DNA from 2 places in the Delftia sp. K82 genome. Region 1 is predicted to be linked to the other one. Evidence: predicted binding sites of a transcription regulator. Region 1 holds the regulator's gene; the other holds the start of a gene.
The links. Region 1 encodes FNR, which switches genes on or off when oxygen is low (the NO sensors DNR and NnrR bind a similar motif). Its sites were predicted from a motif close to TTGATNNNNATCAA; they were not measured.
Positions count from the first base shown of each region.

Region 2: a site for FNR is predicted at 3,338-3,351, ahead of cyoA (ubiquinol oxidase subunit II). Genes of this name have one in related genera too.

Region 1 covers NZ_MYFL01000001.1:3,321,008-3,325,973, forward strand. Annotated here, with positions in the region: gene hemN (oxygen-independent coproporphyrinogen III oxidase) at 1-1,282, opposite strand, end outside; gene fnr (fumarate/nitrate reduction transcriptional regulator Fnr) at 1,445-2,164, shown strand; gene KDK82_RS14625 (hypothetical protein) at 2,246-2,533, opposite strand; gene KDK82_RS14630 (FixH family protein) at 2,713-3,027, opposite strand; gene ccoG (cytochrome c oxidase accessory protein CcoG) at 3,085-4,539, opposite strand; gene ccoP (cytochrome-c oxidase, cbb3-type subunit III) at 4,617-4,966, opposite strand, start outside.
Region 2 covers NZ_MYFL01000001.1:1,861,466-1,866,431, forward strand. Annotated here, with positions in the region: gene cyoC (cytochrome o ubiquinol oxidase subunit III) at 1-131, opposite strand, end outside; gene cyoB (cytochrome o ubiquinol oxidase subunit I) at 124-2,130, opposite strand; gene cyoA (ubiquinol oxidase subunit II) at 2,197-3,243, opposite strand; gene KDK82_RS08110 (MFS transporter) at 3,542-4,879, shown strand; gene KDK82_RS08115 (hypothetical protein) at 4,937-4,966, opposite strand, start outside.

The DNA of each region.
Region 1 (4,966 bases):
CCTGGAATCCCTCGTCGCTGATCTGCACCAGGCCCTTGGCCTGCAGGTCCTCCAGGGCCGCCATCTCGGGCGCGAAGTACTCGCGGAAGCCCAGCAGCCAGGCCTGCTCCATGGGCTCGAACAGCACGGCGCCCTGGCACATGATGGCCATGATGACGGCGCGGCGCACCAGGTCGTCGCGCGACAGCGCCAGGCCCCGCACCACGGGCAGGTGGCTGGCGTCGATGGCGTCGTAGTACTCCTCCAGCGTCTTGGCGTTCTGGCTGTAGCTGGCGCCCACCTTGCCGATGGCCGACACGCCCAGCGCAATCAGGTCGCAGTCGGGCTGGGTGCTGTAGCCCTGGAAGTTGCGGTGCAGCCGGCCCTGGCGCTTGGCCACGGCCAGCGAGTCCTCGGGCAGGGCGAAGTGGTCCATGCCCACGTAGACATAGCCACCGTCCATGAACGCGGCGATGGAACGCGACAGCATGGCCAGCTTGTCGGCCCCCTGGGGCAGATCCTCGGCCGCAATGCGCCGCTGCGGCTTGAAGCGCTCGGGCAGGTGGGCATAGGCATAGAGCGCGATGCGGTCGGGCCGCAGCGCGTTGACCTGGGCCAGCGTGCGCTCGAAGGATTCGGGCGTCTGCTTGGGCAGGCCGTAGATCAGGTCCACGTTGATGGAGGCAAAGCCCAGCTGCCGCGCGGCCGCCACCAGCTCGAACACCTGCTCGGCCGGCTGCACGCGGTGCACCGCGATCTGCACCTGCTCGTCGAAGTCCTGCACGCCGAAGCTCAGGCGGTTGAAGCCCAGCTCCTTGAGCACGGCCAGGCGCTCAACGCTGACGGTGCGCGGATCGACCTCGATGGAGTATTCGCCACCCGGCTCCAGCTTGAAATGCTCGCGCAACAGGCCCATCAGCGTGCGCAGCTCATCGTCGGAGAAGAAGGTGGGCGTGCCGCCGCCCAGGTGCAGTTGGCTGACGGTCTGGCCCTTGCCGCAATGGGCCGTGTGCAAGGCCATCTCGCGCGCCAGGTAGTCCAGGTAGACGGCGGCGCGATCGTGGTGGCGCGTCACGATCTTGTTGCAGGCGCAGTAGTAGCAAAGCGACTCGCAAAAGGGCACGTGCACATACAGCGACAAAGGCATGGCACGCGCTGCGGTACTCGATTTGCGTTGTTGCAGCGCCAGGATATAGTCCTCTGCACCAAAGGCCTCGACAAAGCGGTCGGCGGTAGGGAACGAGGTGTATCGGGGCCCCGGTACGTCAAAGCGACGCAGCAGCTCTGGGGTGACAGCGGTCATGGGTTTTTTCCTCTAATACCTCGACTGTGCCGCAGCACATCGGTCATGTCCTTGACTCATATCAAGAGTTGTTTGAGGGACTGCTGCGACAATTTGATCCAACTCATCGCAATCCACGAGGTCACCGCCGGCACGCTGTGTGCCGCTGATGTTTATCACTCCATGAACCTTCAGACCATCAAAGCCTCCTGCTCCAACTGCAACCTGCGCGAACTGTGCATGCCCATGGGCCTGGATGCCGAGCAGATGCAGCGCATCGACGACATCGTGGCCACGCGCCGCAAGGTCAAGCGCGGAGGCCTGCTGTTTCGCAATGGCGAGACATTCACCTCGCTGTACGCCATCCGCACCGGCTTCTTCAAGACCTGCGTGGCCACCGAGGACGGACGCGACCAGGTCACAGGCTTTCAGATGGCCGGCGAGATCATTGGCCTGGACGGCATCGTCAACGACCACCACACCTGCGATGCCGTCGCGCTGGAAGACGCCGAAGTCTGCGTCATGCCCTTCGACAAGCTGGAAGACCTGTCGCGCGAGGTCACGGCCCTGCAAAACCATGTGCACAAGGTCATGAGCCGCGAGATCGTGCGCGAGCACGGCGTGATGCTGCTGCTGGGCAGCATGCGCGCCGAAGAGCGCCTGGCCGCCTTCGTGCTCAACCTGGTGCAGCGCCTGCATGCGCGGGGCTTTTCCAAGTCCGAACTGGTGCTGCGCATGACGCGCGAGGAAATCGGCAGCTACCTGGGCCTGAAGCTGGAGACGGTGAGCCGCACCTTCTCCAAGTTCGCGGACGACAACATCATCGAGGTGCGCCAGCGCCATCTGCGCATCCTGGACACGGAGGCGCTCAAGCGCATCGTCAACAGCCAGCAGTGCCAGTGAGGCTGCAAGGGCGGCAAGCATTCATCCGCCAATGAACAAGGCCCGCGACAGCGGGCCTTGTTCATTGCGGCGGGCTCTCGCTCAGTCCCGCCCCAGCCCCTGCATGGCCAGGTCCGGGTCGGGCTCGGAGACCACGCCGTCATTGAGATCGCGGGCCGAGCGGCCCAGCATGGTGGTCATCAGGCTGGAGAGCATGGTCACGCCCCAGAAGGCGAAGAAGGCCAGCGTGTAGATGCCCTGGCGCGACCAGCCCAGGTCGCCGAGCCAATGCAGCTCCAGCGGGTCCACAAAGGCAAAAACCAGCATCTCCATCACGGCGGCTGCCAGAAAGGCAGGCCAGGCAATCCACATCCAGCGTTGGGCCAACATCAGCGATCTCCTTGTGCTGTCGAGGGGTCGCCTTCATTGTGCGCCGCGCCAACGCATGGCGCCAAGCCCCGCAGCGCCCTGCACGCCTGTAGGAAACCCTCACCCGTCGCGCATGCCGGAGATGCGATCCGCCATGCAAAAAGGCCGCGACTGCGGCCTCTTGCAGGGGTGCACGGCGATCAGCGGTCCGTGGGGTGATCGTGCGCGGGCGTGGCCGCATGGTTGCGGCCGGTGACGGCGGGCGCCATGCTCTTGGGCACTTCGCGCACGCCATCGGCACGCTCGTTGATCGTGATGCCGTTGCGGTAGTAGTCGGGGTCGATCACGGGATCGGCGCCATTGATGGCGATGATGGCCGTGATCACGGCAGCGACCACCACGGCCGCCGGGCCGGCCACCACCAGCCAGACATGGCCGAACTTCCACCAGGGCTTGCCGGCGTCGGGGTGCGAGGGAGCCTGCGCGGGCGCGGAAACTGCGGGACTGGAAGACATGGGAAAACTCTTTCTTTCAGGCGGCAGGCGCGGACCGTGCCGCGCCTGCCAGGAACATCACCGGGGCACCAGGAAGACGGCCTTTTCGGACGCGCGTCCCGCGCCTGAATGCACGGCATCGATATCGAAGAATACGGTGTGCGAGCCCGGCTCGGCCGAACCGTAGGGAATCTGCAGGCGCGCCGCAATGCCGCGCGTCTCGGCCGGGCCGACCTCGACTTCCTGCTCGGAAGCCAGCTCCAGCCCATCGAGGCCATGGGCGCTGATGCGGTAGCGCTGGGCCTGCTCGGTGGCATTCATGATCTGCAGGCGGTAGACATTTTCCAGCTTGCCGCCCGCGACGATGCGCGACAGCGACGCCCGGTCGCGTATCACGTCGACCTTGACCGACTGGCGCAGCGCCAGGCTCACGATCATGGCCACGCTCAAGCCGATCAGCACGGCCGAGTAGATCAGCACGCGCGGACGGAAGATGCGGCGCAGCACCTGGGCACGCCGCCACAGGCCGGCCATGGCGTTCTGCGTGGTCAGGCGGATCAGGCCGCGCGGGTACTCCATCTTGTCCATGATGGAATTGCAGGCGTCTATGCACAGGCCGCAGCCAATGCATTCGTATTGCAGACCGTTGCGGATGTCGATGCCCACGGGGCAGACCTGCACGCACATCTTGCAGTCGATGCAGTCGCCCAGGCCCTGGGCCTTGTAGTCCACCTTTTTGGTGCGCGGCGCACGCGGCTCGCCCCGGCCCGTGTCGTAGCTGACGATCATGGTGTCCCGGTCGAACATGGCGCTCTGAAAGCGCGCATAGGGGCACATGTATTTGCAGACCTGCTCGCGCATGTAGCCCGCGTTGCCATAGGTGGCAAAACCGTAGAACAGCACCCAGAACATCTGCCAGCTGCCCTGCAGCGCCAGCAGCTCGCCGCCCAGCTCGCGGATGGGCACGAAGTAGCCCACGAAGGTGAAGCCGGTCCACAGCGCAATGGCGATCCACAGCAACTGCTTGAGCGACTTCTTCCAGGCCTTCTCGAAGGTCCAGCCGTTCTTGTCCAGCCGCATGCGCGCGCTGCGGTCGCCTTCGACCTTGCGCTCCACCCACATGAAGATCTCGGTGTAGACCGTCTGCGGGCACGAGAAGCCGCACCACAGGCGCCCGGCCACAGCCGTGAACAGGAACAATGCCAGCGCCGAGATGATCAGCAGGCCCGCCAGGTAGATGAAGTCCTGCGGGTACAGCACCAGCCCGAAGAGATAGAAGCGCCGCGTTCCGAGGTCGAACAGCACCATCTGGCGCTGGCCCCACTCCAGCCAGGGCAGGCCGTAGAAAACCAGTTGGGTGAGAAACACCAGGGCCCATCGCCAGCGTGCGAAGACACCGCTGATGGAGCGCGGGTAGACCTTCTTTTCCGACTCGAACATCGACACCAGCTCGCCCGGATCAGGCGTGGCCGGCGTGATCGGAATGACTTTGCGGGGAGGCTTCCCGGTGTCATCCCCGCTCTCGGGCTTCATGGTGGGTTCCTTTGTTTTTTTGAAATATCTGAAAACTCAAAACGCAAAAAGGCGGCGCCGCAGCGCCGCCCCTGTGCTTACTGACGGACTGCGCCGTCTTTGTGCGACATGCCCCAGACATAGGAAGCAAGCACCGCGATCTGCGCCTCGGTCAGCTTGTCCTTCTGGGCAGGCATCTCGTTGTGCTTGCCGTTGTTGATCATGGCCGTGATGGCGGCCTCGCCCCAGCCGTGCAGCCAGATGTCATCGGTCAGGTTGGGCGCGCCCAGGGCCTGGTTGCCCTTGCCGTCCATGCCGTGGCAGGCAGCGCAGGCCGTGAACTTGGACTTGCCCAGCGAGGCCTTGAGCGAGTCGTGCGGGCTGCCCGACAGGCTCAGCACATAGTGCGAGAGGTTGCGCACATCGTCGGGCGTGCCGACGGCAGCGG
Region 2 (4,966 bases), 1.5 Mb from region 1:
AGGCAGTCGCTCATCAGGTAGAGCCAGAAGCCCAGAGCGGTGCCGTTTTCGGGATGGGGCTCCTCGGCGAGGTGGTACTCGCGCGGGGCCAGGGCGGCAGCGCCGCCTGCGGTGTAACGGGTATCAGACATGACGTGCCAGCTGTTGTGTGCGCAGTTCTTCCGTGGCCGCGACTTCCGCGGCGGGGATGTAGTAGTCGCGCTTGTAGTTGAACGTGTGGATGATCGACGCCAGCACGGTGGCGGCGAACGACGCAATGGCCAGGGGCCACATGTGCCAGATCATCGCGAAGCCGAAGACCGTGGACAGCGCTGCGATCACGACGCCGGCGCCGGTGTTGGACGGCATGTGGACGGGCTTGAAGCCGGTCAGCGGACGCTGGTAGCCGTGCTTCTTCATGTCCCACCAGGCATCGATCTCATGCACCACGGGCGTGAAGGCGAAGTTGTACTGGGGAGGGGGCGAGGAGGTGGCCCACTCCAGCGTGCGGCCTTCCCATGGGTCGCCGGTCACGTCACGCAGCTGGTCGCGCTTGAAGTAGCTGACCACCAGCTGGATCAGGAAGCTGCCGATGCCCAGTGCCACCAGACCGGCGCCCAGGGCGGCGATCACGAACCAGATCTGCAGCGAGGGGTCCTCGAAGTGGTTGGCACGGCGTGTCACGCCCATCAGGCCCAGCACGTACAGCGGAGTGAAGGCGACCCAGAAGCCGACCAGCCAGAACCAGAACGAGCACTTGCCCCAGAACTCGTCGAGCTTGTAGCCGAAGGCCTTGGGGAACCAGAAGTTGATGCCGGCGAACACGCCGAACACCACGCCGCCGATGATCACGTTGTGGAAGTGGGCGATCAGGAACAGGCTGTTGTGCAGCACGAAGTCGGCCGGGGGAACGGCCAGCAGCACGCCGGTCATGCCGCCGATGGCGAAGGTGCACATGAAGCCCACGGTCCACAGCATCGGCACCGTGAAGCGGATGCGGCCGCGGTACATGGTGAACAGCCAGTTGAAGATCTTGGCGCCCGTCGGGATCGAGATGATCATCGTCGTGATGCCGAAGAAGGTATTCACGCTGGCGCCGGAGCCCATGGTGAAGAAGTGGTGCAGCCAGACCAGGTAGGACAGGATGGTGATACACACCGTCGCGTACACCATGGAGGTGTAGCCGAACAGGCGCTTGCGGCTGAAGGTGGAGACGATCTCCGAGAAGATGCCGAAGCAGGGCAGGATCAGGATGTAGACCTCGGGGTGGCCCCAGATCCAGATCAGGTTCACGTACAGCATGGGGTTGCCGCCCAGCTCGTTCGTGAAGAAGTTCGTGCCGACGTAGCGGTCCAGCGACATCAGCACCAGGGCTGCGGTCAGGATGGGGAACGAGGCCACGATCAGCGCGTTGGTGCACAGGGCGGTCCAGGTGAAGACGGGCATCTTCATCAGGTTCATGCCGGGTGCGCGCATCTTGATGATGGTCACGATCAGGTTGATGCCTGACAGCGTGGTGCCGACGCCGGCCACCTGCAATCCCCAGATGTAGTAGTCAAGCCCGACCCCGGGGTTCTGCGCCCCCAGGTTGGACAGTGCCAGCCAGCCGGAGGTGGAGAACTCGCCCAGGAACAGCGAGATCATCACCAGCACGGCGCCGCCCGTGGTCATCCAGAAGCTGAAGTTGTTCAGGAACGGGAAGGACACGTCGCGGGCGCCGATCTGCAGCGGCACCAGATAGTTCATCAGGCCGGTCACGAAGGGCATGGCCACGAAGAAGATCATGATCACGCCGTGGGCCGTGAAGATCTGGTCGTAGTGGTGCGGAGGCAGGTAGCCCAGGTTGTCGCCGAAGGCCATGGCCTGCTGCAGGCGCATCATCAGCGCGTCGGCAAAGCCGCGCAGCAGCATGACCAGACCGAGGATCATGTACATGATGCCGATCTTCTTGTGGTCGATGCTGCACAGCCAGTCGCGCCACAGCGGGCCCCACAGGCGGAACTTGGTGAGCAGGCCCAGCACGGCAAGGCCGCCGAGCACCACGGCGATGAAGGTAGCCAGCACGATGGGCTCATGCGCCATCGGGATGGAGTCCCAAGTGATGCGTCCCAGCAGCCAGTGGGCCTGTGCCGGGGAGGTATGTTCAGACATATCGAGTCTCTTAGGTCGTGATGGGCGCGGGCGGCGGTCTGGCCGTCGTCCGCGTCCGCTAACTGCTTATTGCTGCGCAGCGGCTGCGGAGCCGTCGCGCTGGTCCAGGAAGGCCACGACGCGGTCGGCGTTTTGCACCGTGCACACATCCTGGGGCAGGTTCATGCCCACGGCCTTGAGATAGGCTTCGCCGCCGGCAGCGTCGATGGCCATCATGTGATGCATGCACATCTTGCCTTCTTCGACACAGCGGTTGAGCACCTTGTCGTACAGGCCTTCGTCCACCGTGGCGAAGCGCTCGACCGGGTTGCGCTCGCTGGGCTTGACCAGGTTCAGGTAGGTATCGCGCGTCAGGGCCTTGCCTTCGGACTTGGCCTTGGCAACCCACTGATCGAACTCTTCGTTGCTCAGGCCGTGGAACTTGAACGTCATGCCCGAGAAGCCGGCGCCGCTGTAGTGCGATGCCAGGCCGTGGAACACGCCGGGCTTGTTGATCACGGCGTTCAGCTCGGTCTGCATGCCGGGCATGGCATAGATCATGCCGGCCAGGTCAGGCACGTAGAAAGAGTTCATCGTCGAGGTGGCGGTCAGCTTGAAGTGGATGGGACGATCCACGGGAGCGGCCAGCTCGTTGACGGTGGCGATGCCTTTTTCAGGGATGAAGAACAGCCACTTCCAGTCCATGGCCACGACCTGCACCTCCAGCGGCTTGACATCGGTGCTCAGCGGCTTGGTGGCCGAGACGCGGTCCAGCGGACGGTAGGGGTCCAGCTTGTGGGTGCTGATCCAGGTGATGGCGCCCAGCGCGATGATGATCATCAGCGGCACGGACCAGATCACCAGCTCCAGCGTGGTGGAGTGGTGCCATTCGGGGTCGTAGTGGGCCTCGGTGTTCGACTGGCGGTATTTCCAGGCGAAAAGCAGCGTGAGGATGATCACCGGGATGATGATGATCAGCATCAGCAAGGTGGCCGTGACCACCAGGTTGCCCTGCTGCGCGGCGATGTCGCCGGCGGGGTTGAGCACGACGGCTTTGCTGCAGCCAGTGAGACTGGCTGTCAAAGCGGCCGCGGTGAGCCACGCAGGCCCACGGAGTTCCTTGATTTTTAGCATGCTAGGGGCGCAACAAGAGCGCGTTTACATAGAAACGCGGATTACAAGATCCGGGCAAATGTATTACGAAGTATAAATTTGTCCATTGGACATTTTGTCCAACGTCAAGGAGAACCCGGGAACTTTCTGCTACCTGGGCGGGTGCGCGGCAGGTGCCTGGCGGTCCGGAGGCCGCATTTTCGCGTCGCGCGCAGCAGGACAAACACCAAGGCCGGTCGAGGTGGAAACCGCCTTGCGCCAGATCAAGTGAGGGCGTAGAACAGAGTTGTCAGTGAGACGAGACAAGGAGCATCCATCTATGAGCGGCCTCGACACAACTGCAAGCTTCCCCGGCGGAAGCTATGAGAGCAAAGAATCTCTGTCCCGCGCCGACACCCACGAAGATGTCACGCCCAACGAAATCGCCGTCGGCGTGATCATCGGGCGATCCTCGGAGTACTTCGACTTCTTCGTGTTCGGCATCGCCTGCGTGCTGGTCTTCCCGGCACTGCTGTTTCCCTACCTTTCCAAGCTCGACGGCACGCTGATGTCGTTCGCCATCTTCTCGCTGGCCTTCGTGGCCCGGCCGCTGGGCACGGCGCTGTCCATGGCCGTGCAGCGGCGCTGGGGGCGGGCGACCAAGCTGACGCTGGCGCTGTTTCTGCTGGGCGTGTGCACCGTGGGCATGGCCTTCCTGCCCAGCTACCAGCAGGCGGGGGTGAACGCCATCATCGTGCTGGCGCTGCTGCGCATAGGCCAGGGCATTGCGCTGGGCGGCTCGTGGGACGGCCTGCCGTCGCTGCTGGCCATGTCGGCGCCCAAGAACCGGCGGGGCTGGTACTCGATGATGGGCCAGTTGGGCGCGCCGCTGGGCTTCGTGCTCGCGGCAGGGCTGTTTGCCTTCATCTACGCCCATGTGGGAGCCGACGAGTTCCTCAGCTGGGGCTGGCGCTATCCCTTCTGCGTGGCCTTTGCCATCAACGTCGTGGCACTGTTCGCCCGGCTGCGCCTGGTCGTGGGCCAGTCCTACACCGAACTGCTGCAGCAGCGTGAGCTGGAGCCCATGGGCGTGTTGCCGCTGATGCGCGACGAAGGCCGCAACGTGGTGATCGGCGCGTTTGCCGCCCTGGCCAGCTTTGCGCTGTTCCACCTGGTGACCATCTTCCCGCTGTCCTGGATCTCGCTGTACTCGGACCAGTCGGTGACCCATGTGCTCGGGGTGCAGATCGTGGGCGCCTTCTGTGCGGCTGCCGCCATCATGGTCTCGGGCTGGCTGGCCGACCGCGTTGGCCGGCGCAACACGCTGGGCACCATGGCCTGCCTGATCGGCATCTTCAGCTTCCTGGCGCCCTGGCTGCTGGGCAGCGGAACGATGGGGAACAACGTGTTCATCATCGTCGGCTTCATCCTGCTGGGCCTGTCCTATGGCCAGGCGGCCGGCACGGTGACGTCCAACTTCCCCTCACGCTATCGCTACACGGGTGCCGCGTTGTCCTCGGACATGGCCTGGCTGGTGGGCGCGGCATTCGCTCCGCTGGTGGCCCTGGGCGTGTCCTCGCGCTTCGGACTGGTGGCGCTGGGGATCTATCTGCTGTCGGGTGCGCTGTGCACGCTGGCGGCACTGGGCATCAACCGCGCCATCGAGACGCGCGACTGAACGGGCCCTCGCAAGCCAAAGGCCGGCTCTGCCGGCCTTTTTCGTTGTGACTTCGCCTCAGGGGTTTTCACCGTAGCGCTGCTTGAA